DNA from 3 places in the Paenibacillus sp. FSL M7-0420 genome. Region 3 is predicted to be linked to each of the others. Evidence: riboswitches for the same ligand, from Rfam matches in the RefSeq annotation. Region 3 holds a riboswitch; each other region holds the start of a gene.
The links. A riboswitch is a leader RNA that binds a small molecule or an ion and turns the genes downstream of it on or off. The one in region 3 is predicted to bind cyclic di-AMP.
Positions count from the first base shown of each region.

Region 1 (8,167 bases), 4.7 Mb from region 3:
GAGGAGCATGAGGCGACGATTATCATCTCGACCCATATTGTTGAAGAGGTGCGGCGGTTGGCTGATTATATCGTGCTGATGCACCAGGGACAGCTGCTGGGAATGACCGAGAAGGATAGTCTGTTTGGTTCATGGAGTGAAATATGGGTTCAAATTGAGGGAGAGCAAGAGCTGCAGGCGCTGGCAGCCGAGCTGCCGCAAGCGCTGGAGCTGAAGCTTACGACGCCGGGTGTGGCTTCATTTTTAACCCAACAAATTTATCTGTATGAGAAACGCATTCACGATTTGGGCGTAAAGGTACTCAAGAGCCGCAGCCTGGAGCTGGATGAAATCCTAAGCTTATGGACCCGGGGGCATCGTCCGGTTCTGATCGACCAGAAGAGAGGGGAATAAGAATGGAAGCATTGCAGTTGAAGCAGGTAGTGAAGCAGTACGGTGAGAAGACGGCCGTCAACGGAATTAGTCTGAAGGTGGAGCAAGGCGAGATTTACGGTCTGCTGGGTGCCAACGGCGCCGGCAAAACAACGACCATGCGCATGGTGCTCGGCCTGATCTACCCCGACGAAGGGAGCATCCTGTATAACGGCAAGCCGTACAGTAAGGAGCTTCAGCATCTGATGGGCTATCTGCCGGAAGAACGGGGACTGTATCCTAAGGTCAAGGTCAGCGATCAGATTATCTATCTGGCAAGGCTGCGCGGGATGTCGGCAAGTGAGGCGGACAAGAGCCTGAAGTACTGGCTGGAGCGCTTCGATGTACCGGAATATTATAATAAGAAGATTGAAGAGCTGTCCAAGGGTAATCAGCAAAAAATGGGCTTCGTCGCCGCTGTGGTCCATAAGCCGAAGATTCTGATCCTGGATGAAGCCTTCAGCGGTCTCGATCCGGTCAATGTGGAGCTGCTGAAGGATACCGTCAGAGAGATGCGGGATCTGGGAACGAGCATTCTGTTCTCCACGCACCGCATGGAGCATGTTGAAGAATTATGCCGGAATATCACGATTCTTGACCGCTCGAACACCGTAGTTCAGGGAGATATCCGTGAGATCAAGAAGGGGTATCCGCGGGAAGAAGTTGTACTGCGCACCGCCGGGGAAGTGAACGGACTTGCCGGGATTGCCGGAGTTACCGGAGTCCAGCGGCAGGAGCGCGGGTATGTGTTAACTATCAGTGACCTGGGAGCCGCACAGCGCATTCTTCAACTGGCTGTGGCTCAAGGCGAGGTCGAGCATTTCGAGATTAAGGAACCGACGCTAAACCAAATCTTTATCAGAGCGGTGGGTGAATCCAATGAATAAAATGGCAACCATTATCGGCTTCACATTCAAGAATAAGGTAAGAACGAAATCCTTCATGATTACCACCTTAATTCTGGTGCTTCTGCTTAGTATCGGGATGAATATCCCTTATCTGATCAAAGTGTTCAACGGAGAAGACGGTGCCAAGGACGCGACACAGATCGGAGTCGTTGCCCAGCAGGGCTTCCGGCCTGCCGAGCTGCTGCTCGCTTATACTCCGCCGGCTGAAGCCGAAGATAAAGTCGTATTTACCGCTTATCCTTCCGCAGATGATGCAACCCTTAAGAAGGGGCTGGAGGATGAGAAAATTGAGGGGTATCTTACCTTTGCCGACAAGGGCAGTGTAGGGGTGCCTCCGGTAACGTATCACAGCAAAGACGGAGACATCAGCAGCAAGCTTAGAACGAATCTGCAAGCCGCTCTGCAGCAGGTGAATACCGGCCTGATTGTCGGCGATAAGCTGACCGAGAGCCAGGTGACGGCGATCTTCGCTCCGGTCTCGATTGATACCGCACAGCTAAGTACTGACGGGGCTGCGGGTGGCGTAGACCAGGATCAGGACAAACCGATTATCAACTATGTCATTGTCTATATCCTGCTGATTCTGTTCTTCATGTCGGTGATGATGACCGGCAACATGATTTCAGCCGAGATTACCTCGGAGAAAAGCTCGCGCATTATGGAGATTCTCATCACCAGCGCCTCGCCACTCACCCAAATGTTCGGCAAGGTCATCGGAATCTTCCTCGTCGGTCTGATGCAGATCGCCATTATCTCGGCTGCCATCGCGCTCAACCTGATGCTGCCGCATAATTCCACGATCCTGAGCGATTTCGATCTGAATCTGGGACAGCTTAATGTCAGCATGATCGTCTATGGCTTCATCCTGTATATCCTGGGCTACTTCCTGTACGCCCTGATGTATGCCGCTGTCGGCTCAATTGTCAGCCGGACAGAGGATCTCGGGCAGGCCGTGATGCCGGTCATGATGCTGGGCTTCGTCAGCTTCTATCTGCCGCTGTTCAGTATCTCGAACCCGGATACCCTGCTGGTGAAGGTCGCCAGCTTCGTGCCATTCACCTCTTCGCTCAGCCTGCTGCTGCGGATCGGGGTCGGGGAGGTCGCCTTCTGGGAGATCATGGTCTCGCTGGCGATCCTGCTGGCGACAACCTTCCTCTTCGGCTGGCTCGCCGCCAAGATCTACCGCACCGGCGTCCTGATGTACGGCAAGCGCCCTAGCATCAAGGAGATCAGAAAAGCAATGAAGGCTTATAAAATCTAAGGAATATTTTTTAGGAAAGCCCGTCTGGTTTAATGGACGGGCTTTTTGCTATACACCATTATTTTTACGATAGTCGGAGGGGTTAATGCCCGTCCATCTTTTGAATTGTCTGCTGAAGTGGGAAAGGTTCTTGTAGCCTAAACGGTTTGAAATCTCATTTAAAGATATTTTGGGCTGCTGTAGTAATATTTTGGCTTCCTGCAGCTTTAAGTCAGATAGATAGGTGCGGGGCGACATCTTGTATATTTTTTGAAATACCTCTAATCCATAGTTGGGGCTTATTCCAAGCGAAGCAATGATGGGCTGGATGTGGAGGGTGTAATCTGAATTGCCCTCGATACAATTTTTCTTAAAAGCTCTCTTGATGGCTTCGGCAATTTCTTTGGCATATTTTGCAGTGGTCATGGATTGGTTGGCACGTTTCTCCGTCTGTACCGGCTGGATATCTACAAGCACCTCCAATAGCTCGAACAAGACTATTTGTGCTTTTAGCTTTGCTTTGGTGAACGGCAACTCAGGCTCATGCAGAATATCGATCCATTTTTGAAGGCATTCTTTCAGCTTGGGATGGTACACATTGGAGGGCTCATAGACCCAGTCACAGTTTTGCATTATTCTCATCCGCAAGGAGGGCTCGTCTACATCGAAATGAGCACAAAAGTAGGTCATCGATGTAGCGGAAATGCATTTATTCGTATGCTCGAACCCAGGCGGAATCAGCAGAATATCATCCCTGTTCACAATGAATTGTTCATGTTCCATCCTTGTCTCTTGAGCCCCATCCAGCACAATTAGAATCTCAAAGGCATGGTGGGATTCTGTAGTCATGCTCCAGTCGGCAGGAACAGTCTGTGTATGTGCGCCAAAAAAACGTATATTCCAATCAATGCGCGGCAGTAGCAGCGTCTGTGTGCCTGTGAGATGGCTATTCATATGTTCCAATGGACAGCACCTTCCTTTGATTTGGGTAAATGTAGCTGTAATCATCCCATCGCATAAGTACGTTAGTAGTTATTATAATATACATAGACAACAGGAAAAGGGTAAATAATATGGCTAAACAGCGAAGGGAAGCAGAAAAATGATGAAGATTAACAATCCTATTATCCCTGGTATGGCACCAGATCCCTCTATTATTAGAGTGGATGATGTGTATTATATTGCGACATCCTCGTTCCATTGGAATCCCGGCGTTCAAATTTTCAAATCAACCGATTTAGCCCATTGGACGCTGACAGCCTCCGTATTAAGTAAAGGTGAAGTGAATTTGAGGGGGACCAATACTCCGGCCGGGATCTGGGCGCCGCATCTATCCTACGATCCTAGGGCGAAACGGTACTGGTTAGCCTATTCGCATATGTTAAACATGGCAGGCCGTGAATTTAATTCGGATTCCTATGCCATGTGGGCAGAGGATATCCATGGACCTTGGTCGGCCCCCATCTATCTGACCTCCATTGGTTTCGATCCGGCACTCTTCCATGATGAAGACGGTAAGCACTATGTGTCGATCCTTGAATGGGAGACCCGTGAAGGGTACCAAGCCCCTGGACATATTGTGATTGCTGAATTTGATTTGAATGAGGGTAAAATGGTTGGGAAGTGGCACCGGGTGACGCAAGGCTTCACCAGCCGCGGTTGTGCTGAAGCACCGCAGATCTATAAATATAGAGATAGGTATTATCTTTTATTAGCTGCTGGCGGAACTGGTTATGCTCATGGTGTTGAGCTGGGACGTGCGGAGAATATTTTTGGTCCCTATGAACCGCATCCGTCGGGAGAGCCGATCATCACCTCCTCGCCGCGCCATCTATTTTCACTTGGGAATCCGGATGCCGGGCATTTTGAGATGTATAATCCAAGTTCAATTATGCAAAAAGCAGGTCATGGCTCATTAGTTCAAACCCAAACAGGCGAATGGTATATTGCTCATCTCATGTCACGCCCTGTGAAAGGAACGCTAATGAATCCATTAGGCCGTGAAACCTCTATTCAAAAAATGCATTGGACAGAGGATGGCTGGCTGGAAATGAAGGATGGATCGAATGTAGCGAAAATGGAAGTTGAGGGGATGACAGGTGTTGAATTAGAGACGGGTGGACTCTCTCATGACGTATTTGATGATTTTAATCAGGAGAAATATGATCTTCATTTTCTGACTCCGTACCGGGACCAGCAAGCGGCATGGGTGAATACGGTTGAACGTCCGGGTTGCTTACGCATTCATGGAGAGAATTCTTTTTTCTCGCAGATCCATCCGGCGATTATGGCCACGCGTGCAACTTCCCTTCATTATGAAGTGCAAACCAGGGTGGAATTTCATCCCGATCACTACTCGGAAACGGCAGGTCTGGGGCTATACTATGATTCGAATAATTGGCTGTACGTTCACTTGACCCACTCCGAATCAGAGGGTACCGTTCTATACGTACTTCAGGCCAAGCTGGGAGAGCGCATCGAGCTGGTCCACAATTACATTCCAGTCCCTGAAGAGACAGCGGAGCTCAAGCTTATCTATAATGCAGGCATCGCGAGTATCCTTTACCGCTTCGGGGATAACGGGGATTGGCAAGCTTTTGTAGAAAATATCGATGTTCTCTATTTGTCGGATGAAGGCGTGAACGGGGAGCCGGGGGAGATTGGCGGATTTACAGGCTTGTTCAATTTCATTGGTTCCGTGGATGCTCACCAGCATGACTCCTTCGCTGATTTTGACTATTATGGCGTGAAGAATTACTAGCCAAGGACGCCCTGCGTTCTTCCGCCCGGGTGTGCCCGGAGCCGTGGTGAACTGGTGAAAACGCCGGAGATGGTGTACCTTAGTAGTATTAGTCTTTAGGAGTGGTGAATGGTTGTGAAGAAAAGTAGACAAACCCCCGTGCTGGTCGCGGCTTCTATCCTGCTCATTATTGTCAGCAGCCTGATCCCGTCGGATCAGTCGACTTGGCTGGGTGCGTTACAGACCCTTCTGCTGGGAGCCGGACTGCTCGGCTGCTGTATGGCTTTTTGGCGGTTTGCCAAGGGCGGCAAGGGCGGCAAGGGCGGCAAGGGCAAGAGCTGAGTTCTATGTAGTGAACGGCCGGCGGAGACAGGAGCAGTGCATGGGATGGTTAGCTATGTAAGGTGAGCCAGGCACTGTATGGGTGCTGATGCTGAGAGTCAAGGATTAAGTCGCGGCGGATGCTGCGGCTTTATTTGATAGAATTTATATGTTTGGGGTCCCCGCAAAGTACCTGAGTCATCACCTACGCTAAAGCCCCACTTTGTGGGGGGATTTTGCGGACTCAGCGGCCCTTATTTTGTGAAAAAGACTGATTATCTTCCCGGAGCGGACTGAGAGGACGCTAAAGGGCTGTATGGAGCGCAAAATGAGGCAAAATTGGTTCATTAAGCGCCTCTCAGTCCGCATGGCCTTCGGAATGGTCCCATTTGCTGAAATAGCGGATCTGTAGTCCGCATGGTCCGCTATCCATCTCCTTTTGTCGCATCCGTACCCTATTTCCGCCACATCCAACCAATTCCGCCACACTCATTCCTATATTCCGCGTATCCTGCGTTATTCCCAGTCTCACCCCGCTGAAGGGCGGTGGACCGCAGGCAAGGCTGAATGTGCGGCTGCCATCTGTTCGCGTATTCCTCTAAGCTGGGCCTTTAGCTCGGGAATGCTGCACTCCAGAATCTGGCTGATGTCGGGGAGGGGGAGCTGGATGCCGTACCATAAGGCACTGGCAACGTGATCATCCCAGTTAAGCAGCGCAGAAGCATATCGGCTGCGGTCGTGGGTGAGCATGGCACACTGGCGGATGCACTCTCTGTAGGCAGCCGCAGCAGCGCCGTCACCTGAGAGGCTGCCCTTCAGCCATAGTGGATGGAGTGCTACGAAGGTGGCGATTGCAGCTTGTTCGGCGCGGGCGCCTTGCTCCAGCAGCAGGCAGCTAAGCGCATAGACGGGACCGCTATATTGCTGGGTGTAGGGGTTGAATCCGGCAGCGGCTGTTAGTTTGGGCGATAAGGGGTCAGGCATGTGGTCACGTTCCTTCCTGAATCTATACTGTGCAGTTCATTCCAGCGCGCAAAAAACCGCAGGCAGAGGAGGACCTCTGCCTGCGGTTGGGTAACAGGCTTAAGACGCCTGGCACAAAAGCGTGGCGGATCAGGGCTCTCTCCTTACGCTTACGAGGTTAGCTGTCGGATTCGGACGGTGAGAGTCGCCCTACCTGCCGGAGACCTGCGCGTGGCATTCTCCTTCGGATTCACCCCAAGTCGGCCTGACGGCCGGATGGTTCCCCCGTTTTCCACATGACGGAAATTCAGCGTGCATGCATATGCTCATTTTCATGAATGCATTCATTTGCTTTCAACACGAATCATACTCTCTTCAGAGGGGGTTTGTAAAAATGGAAAAGAGTGCTATTCGCCTTGTTTTCAGCAAATGGCTGACTGGTTATGCAAATGGAAGCGAAAACTCATATATGTAGCAGATTATCTGCCATTTATCTCGCTCAATCGCCGTTTTTTATTTTTGGCAGACGGCGGCGGAGAAGAAGGGTTCCCCCATGTATCAGCTCACCACCAAAGCGGCCCATTCTGATTCTTCCAGGCAATCATCCGCTTCATCTCACGAACGGTTCCTGTTGTAATCTCATAGTCGCTGCGTTCAGTGGCATGAAGGTCCAGGAAATGCAGCATCCCTCCATAAGTCCCCACGGCCAGCATGGTCTCATCCGGATTGACAGCTAATCCGGAAATGGTGCTTCCGGCATAATAACGCCACAGCTCCCGCCCCTCTACATCAACGAGCCTCAAGTAGCCATAGGCATCGCCAATGACAACACCGTCCTTCAGCGCTGCCGCCGCATACACCCGGGCTTCCCCGTTAACGACCGGATATTCCTGATCTGGCAGGAGCTTGCCTGCTTCTAGATCTTCAAGGGACACGGCAAGAGTAACGCCATTGTAGAAGTGGCAGGCATTGTACCATACACTATGCTGGTCCTTCGTAAATATAGTATAGTGCGGGTAACTGGATTCCGGATTGAATAAGTGAACCTGCCCTGAAGCTGTGTCATATAAAAGATGATCACTGCCCTGGCTGCCATAGGCAATCCATCTTCCATCCGGAGAGACAGCACCATGCGGCATGTCGATCTCAATATGCTCCATCTCATCTGCTTTATATTCTTCGAGGTCAGGATGCAGCAGCTTCACCTCCCATGGCTTCTCCTGCGATTGCTGGACCAGGATAATCCCCTGACTTGTAACAAGCAATAACGCTTGACCGCCGTTAAAAGGAATAACTTGCTCCAAGGGTAACTCCTGATCCAGGCGGTCTATGTTCAAAACGGTAAAGTCCGGGTCCAGCGCTTGAATCGTTCCATTCAGCTCCCGCCACGAAAGCTCGGCCACTACTTCTCCCTGTAATGCGCTGTTCATGGATTGCAGAATAGTAATCCCTTGCGTGCCCGCGAGTGCATAGAACTGATTGTCAGGAGATGCCCCAACCAGGCTAAATTCGTCGAATACGGAAATAACATCCTTATGTACAGCCACAACTGCATTCTTCTCCCAAGGTGAGCCGGTGCTGAAC
Region 1 covers NZ_JBBOCJ010000001.1:247,477-255,643, forward strand. Annotated here, with positions in the region: gene MKX51_RS01085 (ABC transporter ATP-binding protein) at 1-393, shown strand, start outside; gene MKX51_RS01090 (ABC transporter ATP-binding protein) at 396-1,298, shown strand; gene MKX51_RS01095 (ABC transporter permease) at 1,291-2,580, shown strand; gene MKX51_RS01100 (helix-turn-helix domain-containing protein) at 2,629-3,513, opposite strand; gene MKX51_RS01105 (family 43 glycosylhydrolase) at 3,662-5,320, shown strand; gene MKX51_RS01110 (hypothetical protein) at 5,435-5,641, shown strand; gene MKX51_RS01115 (hypothetical protein) at 6,149-6,604, opposite strand; cyclic di-AMP (ydaO/yuaA leader) riboswitch at 6,737-6,906, opposite strand; gene MKX51_RS01120 (WD40 repeat domain-containing protein) at 7,147-8,167, opposite strand, start outside.
Region 1: linked by a shared signal. The riboswitch ahead of MKX51_RS01115 (hypothetical protein) and the one ahead of MKX51_RS21110 (hypothetical protein) in region 3 are both predicted to bind cyclic di-AMP.

Region 2 (8,167 bases), 2.4 Mb from region 3:
AATGATCTTGCCGGCCTGCTCCATCAGGGACGGGAGGCCGAGCAGATCCGACATATACAGATAACCGCCGGGCAGTATCCGGTCGCTCTGCTCAAGCTGCCCGCACAGACGGTTCACGAAGGCAAGCGCCATATCCATAGGCATGCGCGGAATATAACGCACTCCGCCCGCTGCCCCGGCCAGTGTCTGCAGCTCGCCCATTCCTTCGCCTTCAAATACCTCTTTTATAATAGCCAGGTCCTCGCTGACCGATGACTTCGCCGCACCGTACCGCTCTGCAAAAGTGGACAGAGGCAGCAGATCATGCGGCTTCTCCAGTAAAAATTGGGTCATGTCAACTAACCGTTGGCTTCGTTTAAGTTTTTTCACGGAACGCTCCTCGCCTTATAAGCTGAATTTAAGAATAATGCATGCTTGCTTCTTAAATTCACTTTATACAAAACCGAATATTACTATGAATAATATCATTATTGTACGGATTTACACAAGCGAAAACCGCTCTGCCTCCGTGATCAGAGGATGGTCCCGCTCCGCTTAGCTCAGCGAACGCACTGCATAGACTTCCTTGCAGAATCCGCGCAGCCCGTTATAGATTCTCGCCACCTTGGAGTGCTTGGAGACAAGGCCAAATACGGTCGGACCGCTCCCCGACATCAGCACGCCGTCCGCCCCCAGCTTCAGCATCGCTTCCTTGAGCTGCTGCACCTCAGGGTGCAGCTTCAGAGTCACATCCTCCAGCACGTTGCCAAGGCCCTCACAGACGGCTGAGAAGTCACCGGCCTCCAGAGCCTGCTGCATGCGGAGCGCGGACGGATGCACCGCTATGTTGCCGGCGCGTACGCGTCCGTATACCTCAGCCGTCGATACATTGATCGGCGGCTTCGCCAGGATGACCCACATTTGCGGAGGATTCGCGATTGGGGTCAGCCGTTCGCCCCTGCCCGTAGCCAGGGCAGTGCCTCCTGTGACGCAGAACGGGACGTCTGAGCCCAGCTCAGCGCCCAGCTCCTGCAGCTCCTGCACCGGGATGCCCAGGCGCCAGAGCCGGTTCAGGCCGCGCAGCGTAGCCGCGGCATCGCTGCTGCCGCCGGCGAGGCCGGCAGCCACCGGAATTCTTTTGTCCAGATGGATATGTACTCCGCTTCTGACGTTATACCGGTCCTTGATCAGCCTTGCCGCCTGGAAGGCCAGATTCTTCTCATCCAGCGGAATATATCCGGCCTGGCTTGAGATAATAATCGAATCCCGCTTCAGCTCCGACAGCTCCAGACGGTCCGCCAGATCGACCATTGTCATTATCATTTCCACTTCATGAAATCCGTCAGCCCGCTTATGCAGCACATCCAGCATCAGATTAATTTTTGCCGGTGCCTTCTCATACATTTTCAAGGCGTTCACCCACCCTCAGCTTTTCCCGTACAAAACAACTTAACATATTATATGAGAAACTGACAGTGAAGTCCATTAAATAAACATCCGGTTCTATGAAGCAGAAAAGGTACCGCCCGCAGGCGATACCCGGTGCGGCATAACACCGCTATAGCCGCTTACAATTTCCGCGCAGCAGCCTGCTCTGCCAGCTGAATCGCGCGTTTCACCATATTCCCGGCGTCGACTGCCCGGATTCCGCCCCAGCCCTCCTGCTCAACCGTTTCGTAGAACCCAAGCTCCTTGGCCAGCTCCGTCTTCAATTCCTCCGACATCATGCTTCGTCTTCTGCGGCTCATTACGAATTCCTCCCTTGTATGCTGCTCTATGATGAACGTACTGCCTATGTAGTATGCAGCCGGGAGGCCAGTGTCATGCAGCATAATTCAGGAAGACCCCTACATGCAAAATAACCCCACAAAGTGGGGCTTTAGCGTAGGTGTTGACTCAGGTACTTTGCGGGGACCCCAAAACATAAAAATTCTATCAAAAAACAGCCCCCCCGCAGGGAGACTGTCATGACGCTAAGCTTTGATATACATAATCCGCATCTGCCCATCGTCTTCGGTAACTGTGATTTCCACAGATTCAGTAAGTATATCGGCATAGCTATAGGAGACACGCTTGAATGTCTGCTGCTCCTGATCGAGTTTGACAATAAATACAGAAGGGTACGTTTCTTCCAGGACACCGGTGCGTTCAACGGTCTTCCGACGGCCACCGTTAGCCCGCAACGTGATCTTATGACCGACGTGAGCTTCAAGACTGCGTTTAATTTCTAACAGCGCGTTATTAGCCATTACCTGACGACCACCTCTTTCCTTGTCCATTATACAACCTCTATAACCACTTGTCAAATTAAATAAATAATTATAGATGATGAGAAAAAAGTTGTCAACGGAATTTTTTTAGACGGGGATATTCCTGACTTAAGCACCTTGTTATCAGTAATGATGACTGGCTGCTCCCTAACCCATCTTGTGTCCTAAGCGGCTTCCGTGGCAGCAAAATAGGATAAGCACGAATGCTTACCCTATTCCTTCCGCCTGTTCAGTTATCACTTGAATGGTTACAGCACCGAAGGCGCTACCTTCAGCGTAGCCAGGTTCTGCAGCTGAGGCATTCCGATCCGGAAGCTGCCCCGCGTCTCGATTCCGCCCATCCCCTGATTGCCGCTGATCGTATGGCTCAGCACATCGCTTAAGTTCACCGTATCCCGGATAGAGGTAAAAGAGGCCTTGGCCGCGATATACACCGGGTCCAGGGCATGAATGAGTATTCTGCCCGGGGAGCTGGCGAAGTTGGCACCATTGCCCAGGAGAGCCTCGAAGTGCGACTGGCAGGCTCCGGCTACAATCGTCAAAGCATCGAAATTCCGCTCATATTCACGGGCCACCCGGATGGCTGCCACAAAATTCTGTGAATTCTTATAGCTGCTCAGACTGTACAAATCATAATTCTGCTGTTGCTTAAGTACTCCATCATGGCCGGTAATCACTACGATATCGGGACGCACACGGGGCAGCAGACGGTACAGCGTCTCCGCCATTTTGGATTCGTTGACATGATGTCCCTCCGCCGGTATGCGCAGCTGCTCGTAGAGGCTCAGGCTCTTCTTCAGATAGAGTGCATCACCATCCAAATGCAGGACCTTACCCGGCACTTCAAAATAAGCCGTTTCCTTCGGAGATTGGCCCCAGGTTCCCGTGGACCCCGACACGCTCTCTCCGCTTCGCTGGCTCTGCACCTGCCGGTCTTTACGCAACCAGGTTAGAGATTCTGTTGCCTTGATCTGCGCACGCGCTCCCCGCTCGGTAACCCGTGTAGGAGGCACCTGAACCAGATCCTCCAGCGGGGAATCCGCCAGCAGACGGAACTCCGTGCCTTTAATGACTGCTCTATTCTGCAATATATTGTCTACCCGGAAGGTCACATCGCCGCCATAGGATTTACGAATGACCAAGTCTCCTAGATTCATCACAACACCACCTCTACCCCATGTTATGGGCAAAGGCCCCGGTTGGTTCATCCGCCGGGAGGGTTTTCTGTATTCTATGCGATGCCTGCGGCCAGAAGAACCGCACTGAGCCGTGCATACTCCTCAATGCTAAGCGTCTCGCCGCGCCGCGAGGGTTCAATGCCGGCTTCGGAGAGCAGCGCCTCCAGGCGCTCCCGCCCTTCTTCCGGGAAGAAGCGTGCCTTAAGATTATTGGCAATCGTCTTGCGCCGCTGGGTAAAGGACGCCTGAACCACACCAAAGAAATGCTTCTCGTCCGCTACCTCCACCGGAGGACGTTCTCTGACCTTCAGCCGGATCACAGCCGATTCCACGTTAGGCTGCGGGATGAACACCGTACGCGGCACCATACAGACCAGCTCAGGCTCGCTGTAATACTGGACGGCAATACTCAGGCTGCCATACTCCTTGCCGCCCGGAGACGCCGCCATACGCTCGGCAACCTCCTTCTGGATCATGACCACGATATTATCCAGCGGCAGCTTCTCCTCCAGCAGCTTCATGAGGATAGGTGTAGTCACATAATACGGCAGGTTAGCTACGACACTAACCCGGTCCCTGCCCGCGAAATCCTCAGCGAACAGCTCCTGCAGATTCACCTTCAGCACATCGTCATTACGGATCTTTACATGGGGATAAGGCGACAGGACATCCCTAAGAATCGGAATCAGCCTGCGGTCAATCTCTACCGCAGTGACGGCCCCGGCCGTCAACGCCAGCCGTTCCGTCAGTGCTCCAATCCCCGGCCCAATCTCAAGCGCACCGGCTGTGCTGTCCAGACCGGCGGCATCCACGATTTTGTCCAGAATATTCTGATCGATCAGAAAGTTCTGGCCCAGGCTTTTTTTGAAGGAGAATCCGTAACGCTGAATTATCGCTTTGGTTCTTGTTGGGGACGAGATATTCTCGATACCGCTCATGAAGTAATGCCTCCCTGATCAATTTGGGCGAGGGCCTGCGCGAACTCTTCGCGGGTAATGCCAAACATCGCCAGACGTTTGTACAGCTGCTTGCCATTGCAATAACCGATACCGAGCAGATTGCCAAGCTGCATTCTGCGCTCAGCCGCCCGGGGATGCACCATCAGCCCTGCGGCCATAAGCTCATCCAGCCCGATGATGGGCGGTGCCCCCTCGAAGGAGGTATGTACATGCTCCAGCGCATGGCGGATAGCCTCAGGCGAAGCATTCTCTATTCCGATATCTCCTTTGCGCGTTGCATCCTTCTCAGGGATGAAGGCATGCTTGCAGCCCGGCACCTTGGCTGCGACGATTTTGCGGATTCGCTCTCCAGCATGATCCGGGTCGGTAAGAATGATTACACCCCGGCGCTCCATGGCCAGCTTGATCTTGGCAATGACCCTGCTATCCACTGCCGAACCCCCGGTTTCAATCGTATCGGCTTCAACCGCCCGCTTAACGGCAACGGTATCACTTTTCCCTTCAACCACAATTAGCTCTTTAATCATAAATATTTTTACTCCTTACTCCAGAACGCAAAAAGAAGAGGATTCGCTCCCCTTCTTTTTGGCTAAAGAATGTATAAGTGATGAGCGGCAGCTCTCTGAAATTTCGTAAGTGCTTCCCTCACTATATCTTATTAACCGCTAATTTGCAAAAGACTTTACGTTTAGTTCAGCTCCGGCTTCACAGGTCCGATCACATAGAGTGTGCGCGACTTGCGGCCGAAATTACGGGCATGACTCAGTGAATCGTAATAGACATCCACCTTGTTGCCTTTGATGGCACCGCCGGTATCCTCTGCTCGGCGAAACCCTAATCCTTCAATATACACCCACCAGCCAATTGGTATAACCCTAGGATCTACAGCAATAGTGCGGCCTTCCGTTACGCGTGTGCCGGAGGCAGTACGTGTTCCAATACCCGGTTCCTGCGACGAATACGCGGTCATGGATACGTTTTTGATCATTCTTTTGTACTCGAAATCCACACCAGCCTTACTGGTAACATTGCTGGCCTTTGCGCTCGCTTTAGATGACTTGGAGGTTGTTACAGGTTTGGAAACTTTGGCAGTAACTACGACGGGCTTAGGAAGCGGCTTGGTTCCAATGGCAATGACTTTGTCCTTGGTAACCGTCTGTACTTCCTTGCCGATCATGCGCATGGATGCCAGCTCGCCATCTTGATAGATCTTCTCGATGTGCTGGACCATTACGCCAGGCTTACCTGCCTGTGCCACTCTTACGGTTCCCTTGGTCAATGAGGGGTCTGCTGTCTTAATGACCCGGAAAGGCAAATTAGTTGTCCGTTGAACCACATGCTTGTTAATCCGGACAATTTTGATTTCCATGTCTGCAGATACTGCGGTTTCTAGCGAAGGGTAAATCTTGTCTAAGCCTTCCAGGCTGTAGCCCAGCTTGTCGATGGCCTGACCAATGGTATCCTCGGTCGTAAATAACGTCTCGGTCTTTCCGTCTACGGTAAGAGCGAACTTCTGCGCAGTGTTAATCACGATACGGTCGCCGTCTTTTATTTCATCACTAAGGCCAATAGATAATTCATCATGCGCCTGCAGCGAAATCTGTTCCTTAGCCAGCACATCACTGAACAGCGTTTCCCGCGTCTCCAGTGTCTGTACCTGTCCGTCTATTACTAGGGTAATTTCTTTCTTGCTCTGACCGTGTACGTACAGCAGTATTAACAGTGCGATAACAATCGATGCCACACCGGCAAGTAAAACTACGCGGGGATTCACTTGCTTCAACCGTAATGCGAAAGACCTGCTGGATGATTGCGAATCATGGGATACCTCTGGTTGGAATACGCCCACTCTTTCCATCCTCCTTACATAGCCCCGTCGTCCAAGTTAGTTCAAGGTGACTGTATCACTTCTGACGAAACTAGGTTTGAGTTTGCAACAGGATACGCCCGCACTTGCTTCAGCGTTTCCTGCTCATGGATCGCCTGCTCGGCATAGTTACTCCGGAGATCTGTTATATAACAGTATGCCGGGAGCATTCTCATTATTCAAAACAAAAGAAGCCTAAAAAGAGCTCATAGAGGACTCTTTCGTGGCTTCCCGGTGTCGAATACGTCGGAATGCTTATGCACGAGGTTTCCTCTCTTACTTGCGCTTACGGGGTTAGCTGTCGGGTTCGGACATAAGAGAGACGCCCTATCTCAGGTCACCCGCTCACGGCGGTTGCCCTCAAATTCACCCCAAAGACCACGTAAAGAAATCAAATAATGCCTGCGGCAATTCTGCGTTGTACTCTGTACGTTCATGCGGCAGCGCATTATTGGTTCCCCCGTTCTCCATACGGAGACTCAGCGAGACGATCCATGAAATTAGTGACTGTCACAGTTACAACAGCTCACTGCACTGAAAAGATGATATCCTGTTTTGATACATGTTGTAAAGGACGATTCAACCACGTTTACGTAAAAAAATGATTAAAATATTGTAATAATCGGCCGTTTTTCCGTCATAAAAGTTTAATATATCCGCTATACTTCATTTTTCACCGCTTTTACTCCTGTTTTCAGAGTATCCCAAATCGTTCCAGTGCGTTCGCATACGTAATTTCCGCCAATTCCTGTAATTCAATCCCTTTTATTGCCGCGGCCGCCTCCGCTACCAGCCTCACATGAGCGGTCTCATTTCGCTTGCCCCGGAAGGGGTGCGGAGTCAGATATGGGGAGTCGGTTTCGATCAGCAGCCGGTCCAGCGGAGTCTGGGCAAGCACCTCTTTGGGCACCCGGGCATTCTTGAACGTAATCGGTCCTCCAAAAGAAAGATGGAAGCCCAAATCAAGACACATCTTGGCACTTTCCCAGCTCCCGGAGAAGGAGTGCATTACGCCGCCAACCTCGCCCGCCTTCTCCTCGCGGAGTATACGGATCACATCTTCATGAGCATCACGGTTATGAATGCTGATTGGCATCTTCAGCTCACGGGCCAGCCCGATCTGCTTGCGGAATACTTCATGCTGCACATCCTTAGGAGAGGTATCCCAGTAGTAATCCAGCCCAATCTCGCCGATGGCAACCACCTTGGGATGAGCGCATAAGGAGGCGATCCATTCCAGGTCTCCGTCCTTCATCGTGATGGCATCCTGGGGATGCCAGCCAACGGCTGCATAAATATAATCATATTTCTCGGCAAGCTGCATGGTGGTCGGTATCGTATCCCGGTTAAAGCCGATGTTGATCATCTTGCTGACGCCGGCTTCCAGCGCCCTGGCAATGACCTCTTCGCGGTCTTCGTCGAATTGTGGAGCATCCAGATGGGTATGGGTGTCGAATAACTGCATTACATTACATCCTTTCGGCCTGTTGTTGTATCTATAATTTCAAGCATGATCTGATTATTTGGCAAAAATCTCTGCGATGGACGGCGACAGCTGTGGAAGGGCTTTCTGCAGTCTGTCCTGCGGAAAATACAGATGGTATCTGCCGCGGTGAATACCACTGATAGAGCGAACAATATCCGAGACCTCCGAGATTTCCCTCAGCCGGTCATGCTTGTCCAGAAGCAGGATCTGCTTGCTGTCAAAGCCGTCTCCCGGACGGAACACATCATAGGGAAGATCGGTGGGATAATCAATTTCCAGATCATAATCGGGCCGGAGTCCCGCACCGGCGAAGCTGCGGCGGATTTCGTCAATCGTGTCAGAATCCAAATGCTCCATCTCCACATATTTATACAGTTTACGATGGATAAACCGGCTGCACAAGTCGCTCAGGATGTCATCCTCCTCCA
Region 2 covers NZ_JBBOCJ010000001.1:7,308,455-7,316,621, reverse strand. Annotated here, with positions in the region: gene purR (pur operon repressor) at 1-369, opposite strand, end outside; gene ispE (4-(cytidine 5'-diphospho)-2-C-methyl-D-erythritol kinase) at 535-1,389, opposite strand; gene MKX51_RS31515 (small, acid-soluble spore protein, alpha/beta type) at 1,548-1,727, opposite strand; gene veg (biofilm formation stimulator Veg) at 1,953-2,228, opposite strand; gene yabG (sporulation peptidase YabG) at 2,498-3,406, opposite strand; gene rsmA (16S rRNA (adenine(1518)-N(6)/adenine(1519)-N(6))-dimethyltransferase RsmA) at 3,481-4,365, opposite strand; gene rnmV (ribonuclease M5) at 4,362-4,913, opposite strand; gene MKX51_RS31490 (3D domain-containing protein) at 5,075-6,235, opposite strand; cyclic di-AMP (ydaO/yuaA leader) riboswitch at 6,522-6,748, opposite strand; gene MKX51_RS31485 (TatD family hydrolase) at 6,948-7,718, opposite strand; gene MKX51_RS31480 (HD domain-containing protein) at 7,773-8,167, opposite strand, start outside.
Region 2: linked by a shared signal. The riboswitch ahead of MKX51_RS31490 (3D domain-containing protein) and the one ahead of MKX51_RS21110 (hypothetical protein) in region 3 are both predicted to bind cyclic di-AMP.

Region 3 (8,167 bases):
CGCGTATTCGCTGTGGCCGGGCAGCTGGGCTACAAGCCCTCACGGGTGCGGCAGCTGAAGCGGGAGAATGAGCTGGGCAGCAAGACCGTCTCGCTTCTGCTCTGGTGTTCCCCCGAAGAGGAACGGGACGACCCTTATTACGGCTCCATCCGGCGCGGCGTGGAGCTGCGCTGTGAAGAGCTGGGCATCCGGCTGGGCCAGACGCTGCGCGGACACAGCACGCCAGTCCCGCTCCGGCCTGCGGGTGACGGGCTTATCGTAGTCGGCGGAAGCTTCCAGCCGGGAGAGCTTGCGAAGCTGCACCCGGACCGGGGCACCACGGTGCTTGTCGACCATTACTCGGAGCGCACGGAATATGACTCCGTGCGGACACATTTCCGGCAGGCTGTCGATCAGGCGCTGGGCCATCTGCTGGAGCTCGGCCACCGCGAGATCGCCTTCATGGGAGGCGGCAGCGGGGAGGAGCGCCGCAGGCATCATTACACCCGGATTATGCAGAGCCAGGGCTGCTATGATCCGGCGCTGATTCGCACGGGAAGCTGGACCAGCGCTGACGGCTACCGGATGATGAGCGAGCTGCTGGCAGGCGTAAGGCGGCCTACGGCCTGCTTCGCCGCCAGTGATCCGCTGGCGGTCGGCGCTCTGCGCGCCCTGCACGATCACGGGATACAGGTGCCTGCCGGGATGGCTGTCGTCGGCTTCGATGATATCGAGATGGCGGCCTATGTTCAGCCTCCGCTGACAACGGTCCGCGCCTATCCCGAGCAGATGGGCAAAGCTGCGGTTCAGCTGCTCGCCGAGCGGTTCGAAGGACGCGAAGCCCCTTCGCATTCGATGATCGGCACGAAGCTGATTGTCCGCGAGACCAGCGGCGGGACCAGAGATTAGCCGTAGTAAGGTAGCACACAGCAAGTAATGATTGCTCTATTCCAATACCCAAGGAGTGTTATGATCATGAACATTTTTGCAGACGAATCACTAGGCTTGTTCCATCTTCAGTCCAAAGACACCAGCTATATCATCCAACTGGTAGAGGGTTACCCTGCCCATGTCTACTGGGGCGCACGGCTCCGTCATGATAAAAGTCTGGCGGGGATACTTGAGCTGCGCGAACGCGCCTCTTTCTCGCCCACCCCGCTGCCGCAGAAGCCCTCCCTCTCGCTGGACGCCCTGCCCCAGGAGTATCCGCAGTATGGTACGAGTGATTTCCGGCGGCCCGCTTATCAGGTTCAGCTTGCCGATGGCACGCGGATCTCAGAGCTGCAATATGCAGGCTATGTAATCACACCGGGCAAACCGGCACTGGATGGACTGCCTGCGGTCTATGCAGAGAGTGAGGCAGAAGCGCTCACGCTTGAACTTACCCTGAAGGATGACTACGCCGGTCTGACGGTCAGACTGCTATATACGGTGTTCGCTGACCATCAGGCGATCACGCGCTCTGTCCGCTTCGAGCATAACGGTGAAGCCCCGCTCCGGCTGGAGCAAGCGCTTAGCGCATCGGTGGATTTTGCCGATTCTGCGTATGACACCCTGCATCTGAGCGGCGCATGGGCCAGAGAGCGCCATGTTCAGCGCCGCCCGCTTAACCCCGGAGCCGCGCTGTCCCTGGAGAGCCGCCGCGGTTCAAGCAGCCACCAGGTCAATCCCTTCCTCGCGCTTCTGCGCCCGGGTGCAGATGAAGATCAGGGTGACGTCTATGGCTTCAGCCTTGTCTACAGCGGCAGCTTCAGCGCTACTGCCGAGGTGGAGCAGTTCGGGCAGACCCGTGTAAGCATCGGGATTAATCCGTTCGACTTCTCCTGGCTGCTGGAGCCGGGCCAATCCTTCCAGACCCCCGAGGCCGTGCTCGTCTATTCCAGCGAAGGCATCGGCGGCATGTCGCGCACCTATCACCGTCTGTACCGGACCCGACTCTGCCGCGGTGTTCACCGTGATCAGGCCCGGCCGATTCTGGTCAACAACTGGGAGGCGACTTACTTCGACTTCAATGCGGACAAAATCGCAACCATCGCCAAAGCAGCAGGCCCGCTCGGCATTGAGCTATTCGTCCTGGACGACGGCTGGTTCGGCAGACGCGACAAGGATAACAGCTCACTAGGCGACTGGTTCGAGGACCGCCGCAAACTGCCTGAAGGTCTCGCTGATCTGGCAGGCCGGGTCAACAAGGAGGGCGTACAGTTCGGTCTATGGGTGGAGCCGGAGATGGTCTCGCCGGACAGTGAGCTGTACCGCAAGCACCCAGACTGGTGCCTGCATGCCGAAGGACGCCGCCGCACGGAAGGCCGCAACCAGCTGATCCTGGACCTCTCCCGCCCGGAGGTATGCGACTATCTGTATGAGACGTTAAGCGCGGTCTTTTCCAGTGCCCCGATCCGCTATATCAAGTGGGACATGAACCGCAATATGACCGAGATTGCATCGGCGAAGGCTGCCCCAGAGCGGCAAAAAGAAACCGCCCACCGCTATATGCTCGGCCTGTATAATCTGCTGGAACGCCTGACCTCGCGCTTCCCGGATATTCTGTTCGAGAGCTGCTCCGGCGGCGGCGGCCGGTTCGATCCGGGCATGCTGTTCTATATGCCGCAGACCTGGACCAGCGACAACACCGATGCGGTGGAACGCCTGGCGATTCAGTACGGCACAAGCATCGTCTACCCGGCCAGCAGCATGGGCGCACATGTATCTGACGTTCCGAACCATCAGGTAGACCGCATTACCTCCCTCGCTATGCGCGGCGATGTAGCGATGAGCGGTAACTTCGGCTATGAGCTGGACCTCACAAAGTTCACTGAAGCGGAGAAGGACCTGGCCGCCCGGCAGATTGCCCAGTACAAGGAGATCCGCACGCTGGTGCAGCAAGGGGACATGTACCGTCTGCTGAGTCCGTTCGAGGGCAGCGGTGAGACCGCCTGGATGTTCGTCAGCGAGGACAAGACCGAAGCCTTCGTCGCTTACTTCCGCGTACTCGCGAGACCTAATCCGCCAATCTCGCGCCTTACGCTCAAGGGACTGAACCCGGAGCTGGATTACGTGCTTGAGACGGGGGCAAAAGGCAGCAACGAGCATCTTCACGGCGGCGCAGAAGCTTCTTCGGCAACAGAAGGCGACAGCTCCGCTCCGTTCCGGACCGCCTTCGGCGGGACACCGCTCGGTGGAGACCGCCTGATGCGCATGGGTCTCGTAGTCTCCGACCTGCGCGGAGATTATGCAAGCTGCACCTACCGCCTGAGAGCGGTGCAGCGCTGATCTGTAGCTTTCGTTCTGCGGGCGGTGCAGCACTGATCCGCAGCTTCCTTTTCACTATAAGACTTATGCACGGTTTAGCTTCAGGCATACCACAGGCGTCAGCCTCCTTTAGGAGATTGACGCCTGTTTTTTTTGTGGAAAGATGCAGTCAGGAAGGCGGCTTGCTGGCGGTTTATTAACGACTAACGCCTACTCCTGTTCCTGCCCCTGTTCCCGGCCAAGCAGTCCGCTGAGCGCCTCCGTTACGTTCATGCCGGTCAGCGTCTTGGTCAGCTCAGGCACCTGGGCCATGATTTTGGCGATATCGCCGGTGATTTTGTTCACGCCTGAGGAAGCCCCGTCCTGGGAGATGACGGTGATCTTGTCTACCTTGGCCAGCGGGGAGGCGATTTTCTCAGCCAGCTCGGGCAGGATTTTCAGGAATTCCACGGTCAGGGCGGCTTGAGTGAACTGTTTGTATGCTTCGGCCTTCTTCTGCAGCGCTCCCGCTTCCGCCGCTCCGGCCAGCTGGACGATCTCCGCATTCGCCTTGCCTTTTGCCAGCTCCGCCTCGGCTGTTGCCAGCCCGCGCTTAGTCGTCGTAGCGGCTTCGGCTTCCGCCTCCAGAATCTGCCGCTGCTTGGCAGCTTCCGCCCGCATAACCGTAGCCTGATTCTCCGCCTGGGCAGGCTTGATCACCGTTGCCTCCAGCTCCCGCTGTCTCAGCTCAACCTCGATCTCCCGGACTGTGCGGTTGGCTTCGGCCTCCATCTGTGTGATCTTGACCTGTTCCGTAACCAGTGACTGCTTGATCTTATTCTGCTGCAATTCGTACGCCAGATCCGCCTGCGCCTTCTTCACCTCGGTCTCCAGCTTGAAATCAGCCTGCTTAATATTCAACTCCTTTTCGAACAGGGATTCCTTCGCACGGGCGGCGGTTCCCGCTTCTATGGTCGCCTGATGGGCATTGGCTTTGGCAATGGAGGATTCCTTCTCCGCTTCGGCTTGCTTGATCTGAATGTCGCGTTCGGCCTCAGCCTTGGCAATACTGGCATCGCGGCGGATACGCTCAATCTCGGGCACCCCCATATTGTCGATGTACCCTTTGTCGTCGGTAATCTTCTTGATGGTGAAGCTGACCACCTCCAGCCCCATCTTGTCGAGGTCCTCCGAGCAGGTCTCCCGCATCTTGCTGTTGATCTCGTCAGGGGTCTTCAGGATAGATTCTACGGTGAGCTGGCCGATCAGGCCGCGCAGATGACCCTCCACCGAATGCAGAATAATTGTCTCTCGGTCTTCTTCCGGCCGGTCAATGAACTGCTCGCTGGCTGTGAGAATAGCGGTTGGATCGCTTTTAATCTTAATCTGGGCGACCGCCTCCAGGTTCAGCTTGATGCCCTGGCGGGAAAACATGGCCTGCGCCGGGATCACATCGAAGCTCATCAGCATCATGGAGATGGTTTTATTGTTCTGGAAGCCGGGGATAACGAATGTCCCGCCGCCCTGGACCACTCTTTTGCCGCCGAGACCGTATACGATCATGGCCTGATTGGGCGGAACCTTTTTATACGCGGTCACAATACTGGTTAACGCCAGCAGAATTACAACAACAATAGCTCCGGTTACATATAAAATTAACATTTGCTCCGACACTCCCCGTTAGTTTTGTTCCATTTCCCTCTCGAACAAAGTGACCGCTGCGATCCCCTTATCCGTCTTCACAATAATCACCCGATCGCCCCGCAACAGCGACTGGCCGGATTCGGCACGCACGCCGATGGAGCGCATGGTCCCGTGCAGCACATACTTCATCTCTCCCACGGCCCCATTCGCTGCGGCGATGCTGATATAGCCGAGCTGGCCTGCCGGGTCATAATCAAGTTCACTCATACTGCTGTCATACCGGGTCATCACCCGGGCCAGCACCGTGTAGAGCAGGATGCCCGGCAGCAGGGCGATCAAGGTACAGACCAGTACCACGGCGAACAGCTGCATCCCGCTGAACTGGACAAGCAGATACCCCGTGCCGCCCCAGACGGTGACAAACACCATCAGCGGAAGAATCGGCAGAAAACCAGGCCCCCCGGCATCGCCTCCCCCGACATGCAGGTGGCCTTCCAAGCCGTGCCCATGAATACTGCCACTGAGAATAAGCAGAAGTCCAACCCAAAAGCAGACGATAAATACAGTAGCGATGGTAACCCCCTCCTTTCAATGGATTGGTGATACGGTAACTGACTAGTATGAGGATGAATAAACCGACTAATTATTGTTGTTATACGTCTTTTTTTCACTTCCACTTGTCGCTATTGCCCCTAATTTCCACTTTAGGCTGCCTGGTTGTGTATGGCAGAGGCGCAATTGGATTCAAGGGCACTTGTGCTCTTCATTTGCTCATTTAGCCAACTTTCCTGGAATTCAGGAGCACTAGTGCTCTTCATTTGCTCGTTTAGCCAACATTCCTGGGATTCAGGTGCACTTGTGCTCTTCATTTGCTCGTTTAGCCAACTTTTCTGGAATTCAGAGGTACTTGTGCTCTTCATTTGCTCGTTTAGCCAACATTCCTGGGATTCTGGTGCACTTGTGCTCTTCATTTCCACCTCCAGCCCACTTCCAGCGCAATCAGTGGGATTTATCCCTCTCATTTCCGCATCCAGCCCACTTCCAGCGCAATCAGTGGGATTTATCCCTCTCATTTCCGCATCCAGCCCACTTCCAGCACAATCAGTGGGATTTATCCCTCTCATTTCCTCTTCCAGCCCACTTTCGGCTGCATCTGAGGGATTTATCCCTCTCATTTCCTCTTCCAGCCCACTTTCGGCTGCATCTGAGGGATTTATCCTTCTCATTTCCACCTCCAGCACACTTCCTCCGCAATCAGAGGGATTTATCCCTCACCTGCACAGCAAAAAGACCACAGCAGCAGCAGGGCTCTCCGTGGTCGGTTAATCGATCATGGCGCTCATCCTCTCTCTTCGAGGCTTACGGGGTTAGCTGACGGATTCGGGCAGCGAGATTGCCCTACCTCACCAGAGCCATAGTATCACGCTGGCAAGGATTCACCCCGGGTACTCAGCAGCCCATCCTTAAGCCGCCTGCACCAGTTGGTTCCCCCGTTCCCGTTACGGAATTCAGCCATTTCAAGAACAGTGTCATTTCATTCGGTTGTTGATTGAATCTTACGCCTGTAGCCATTTAATGTAAAACCTCACGGATGACAAAAGAAGTCAAAAATGCTGTCCCTTCGGGAATGAAGGCGCATTCTTCAGTTCGGCTCTTAACCGCCCGGCGATTTGCTCCTGCTATCGTCTGTTTACACCAACGTTACTCTTCCTCTCACTTACTTCTCTTCCTACGCCCACTCCCCTGCTCATCTGCTCATCTACTCACTCTTTCTTCTACTTACTCTCTCTTCTACTTACTCTCTCTTCTACTTACTCTCTCTTCTACTCCTATACTCACTAACTTCTCACTTACTCACCTACTCACTTACTCACCTACTCACCTACTCTTCTACTCCCACTCACATCCTCATCACTTTCCTCTATCCTACTTCTCATAAACCTTACCCCCCCACCTTTCTTCCCCATCCCACTACTCAAAATTTGAAATATTCACATTTCCGTCACTTGATGCTCATTGTGCAATCTTTCCCTTTGAGCAATAATAGAACCTATAGATTCTATAGCGCCTTTAACTTTTGAAGAAAGGAGGACCATTGAAATTTGAATTCCAAACTGAATTTGCGGGACAAAAAAAAGGAAGCCACCTTCTACGCCCTAGCCGTAGCGGCCTTCGAGCTTGCGCTTGAGCATGGCATGGATGGCTTCATTGTTGACGATGTTGTTCAGAAGGCCGGGTATTCCCGGCGGACTTTTGCCAATTACTTCTCCTGCAAGGAAGAAGCAGTGGCCGCCTATTTCATTGGCAATATTGCTGCCAAAGAGAAAGAAGAAGCGAATAACACGCTGGCCGGTCAACCGCCGGATGCTACACCGCTTGATGTCCTGTACAACCTGCTGAAGCTGCAATTCACCTCGGAGTTCCTGCATAAGCTGCGGCAGTTCGTCTCCCTGGCGAATCAATATCCGTCTCTGGAGCCTTACATTCTCAATGTCTTCCGGCATTTGCAGATCACAGCCCAGGAGACACTGGAGCAGTTCACCCGTGGACGGTATGCCGATGGATATACCCACCTGCTGGTAGGTGCCGTCTATGGGGCATTCGTGCCTATCTTGGACGGACGGCTGAATGTCATGCTGCCGGGCGAACAGCTGAGTGAAGGCTCCGATGCCATGCCGTTTGAACAATACCTGAATTCTATGTTTGCTTATTTACGTAACGGCTTCTAAATTCACAGATAAAGAGGAGAAACCACTACATGTCTACCTTTCTATACCGCTTAGGGAAATCGGCTTATGCCAAGCCTTGGGCCTTCATTGCAGTCTGGATCATTGTACTCGGAGTTGTAGGCACCCTGATTGGAGTCAATGGCATTCAATCCAGCTCTGAGATGAAAATTGAAGGCACAGAGTCGCAAAAAGTGCTGGATAAGCTGACAAAAGAGCTGCCCGCTGCAGCCGGAGGCCAGGCTAGTATCGCCTTCACTGCACCGGACGGCGAACGTCTGGATACGCCTGAGCGGTCCGCACTATTGCTGAAGGCCATTAATGATGTATACAACATGGAATATGTCATAAACCCTGTAGAGCTCGCAGCACAAGCAGCGGCCGCCGCTAGTCAAGCCGCTGCTGATCCTTCCGCCGCTACGGGCCAAGCCGCTGCCGATCCTTCCGCCGCCGCTGGTCAAGCTGCCGCCGATCCTTCCGCTGCTGCCGGCCAATCCGCCGCTGATCCTTCCGCCGCCGCTGGTCAAGCCGCTGCCGATCCTTCTGCCGCTGGTCAAACCGCTGCTGATCCTTCCGCCGCCGCTGGTCAA
Region 3 covers NZ_JBBOCJ010000001.1:4,909,548-4,917,714, forward strand. Annotated here, with positions in the region: gene MKX51_RS21090 (LacI family DNA-binding transcriptional regulator) at 1-888, shown strand, start outside; gene MKX51_RS21095 (alpha-galactosidase) at 955-3,249, shown strand; gene MKX51_RS21100 (flotillin family protein) at 3,439-4,869, opposite strand; gene MKX51_RS21105 (hypothetical protein) at 4,888-5,349, opposite strand; gene MKX51_RS21110 (hypothetical protein) at 5,556-6,077, opposite strand; cyclic di-AMP (ydaO/yuaA leader) riboswitch at 6,193-6,375, opposite strand; gene MKX51_RS21115 (TetR/AcrR family transcriptional regulator) at 6,954-7,580, shown strand; gene MKX51_RS21120 (MMPL family transporter) at 7,610-8,167, shown strand, end outside.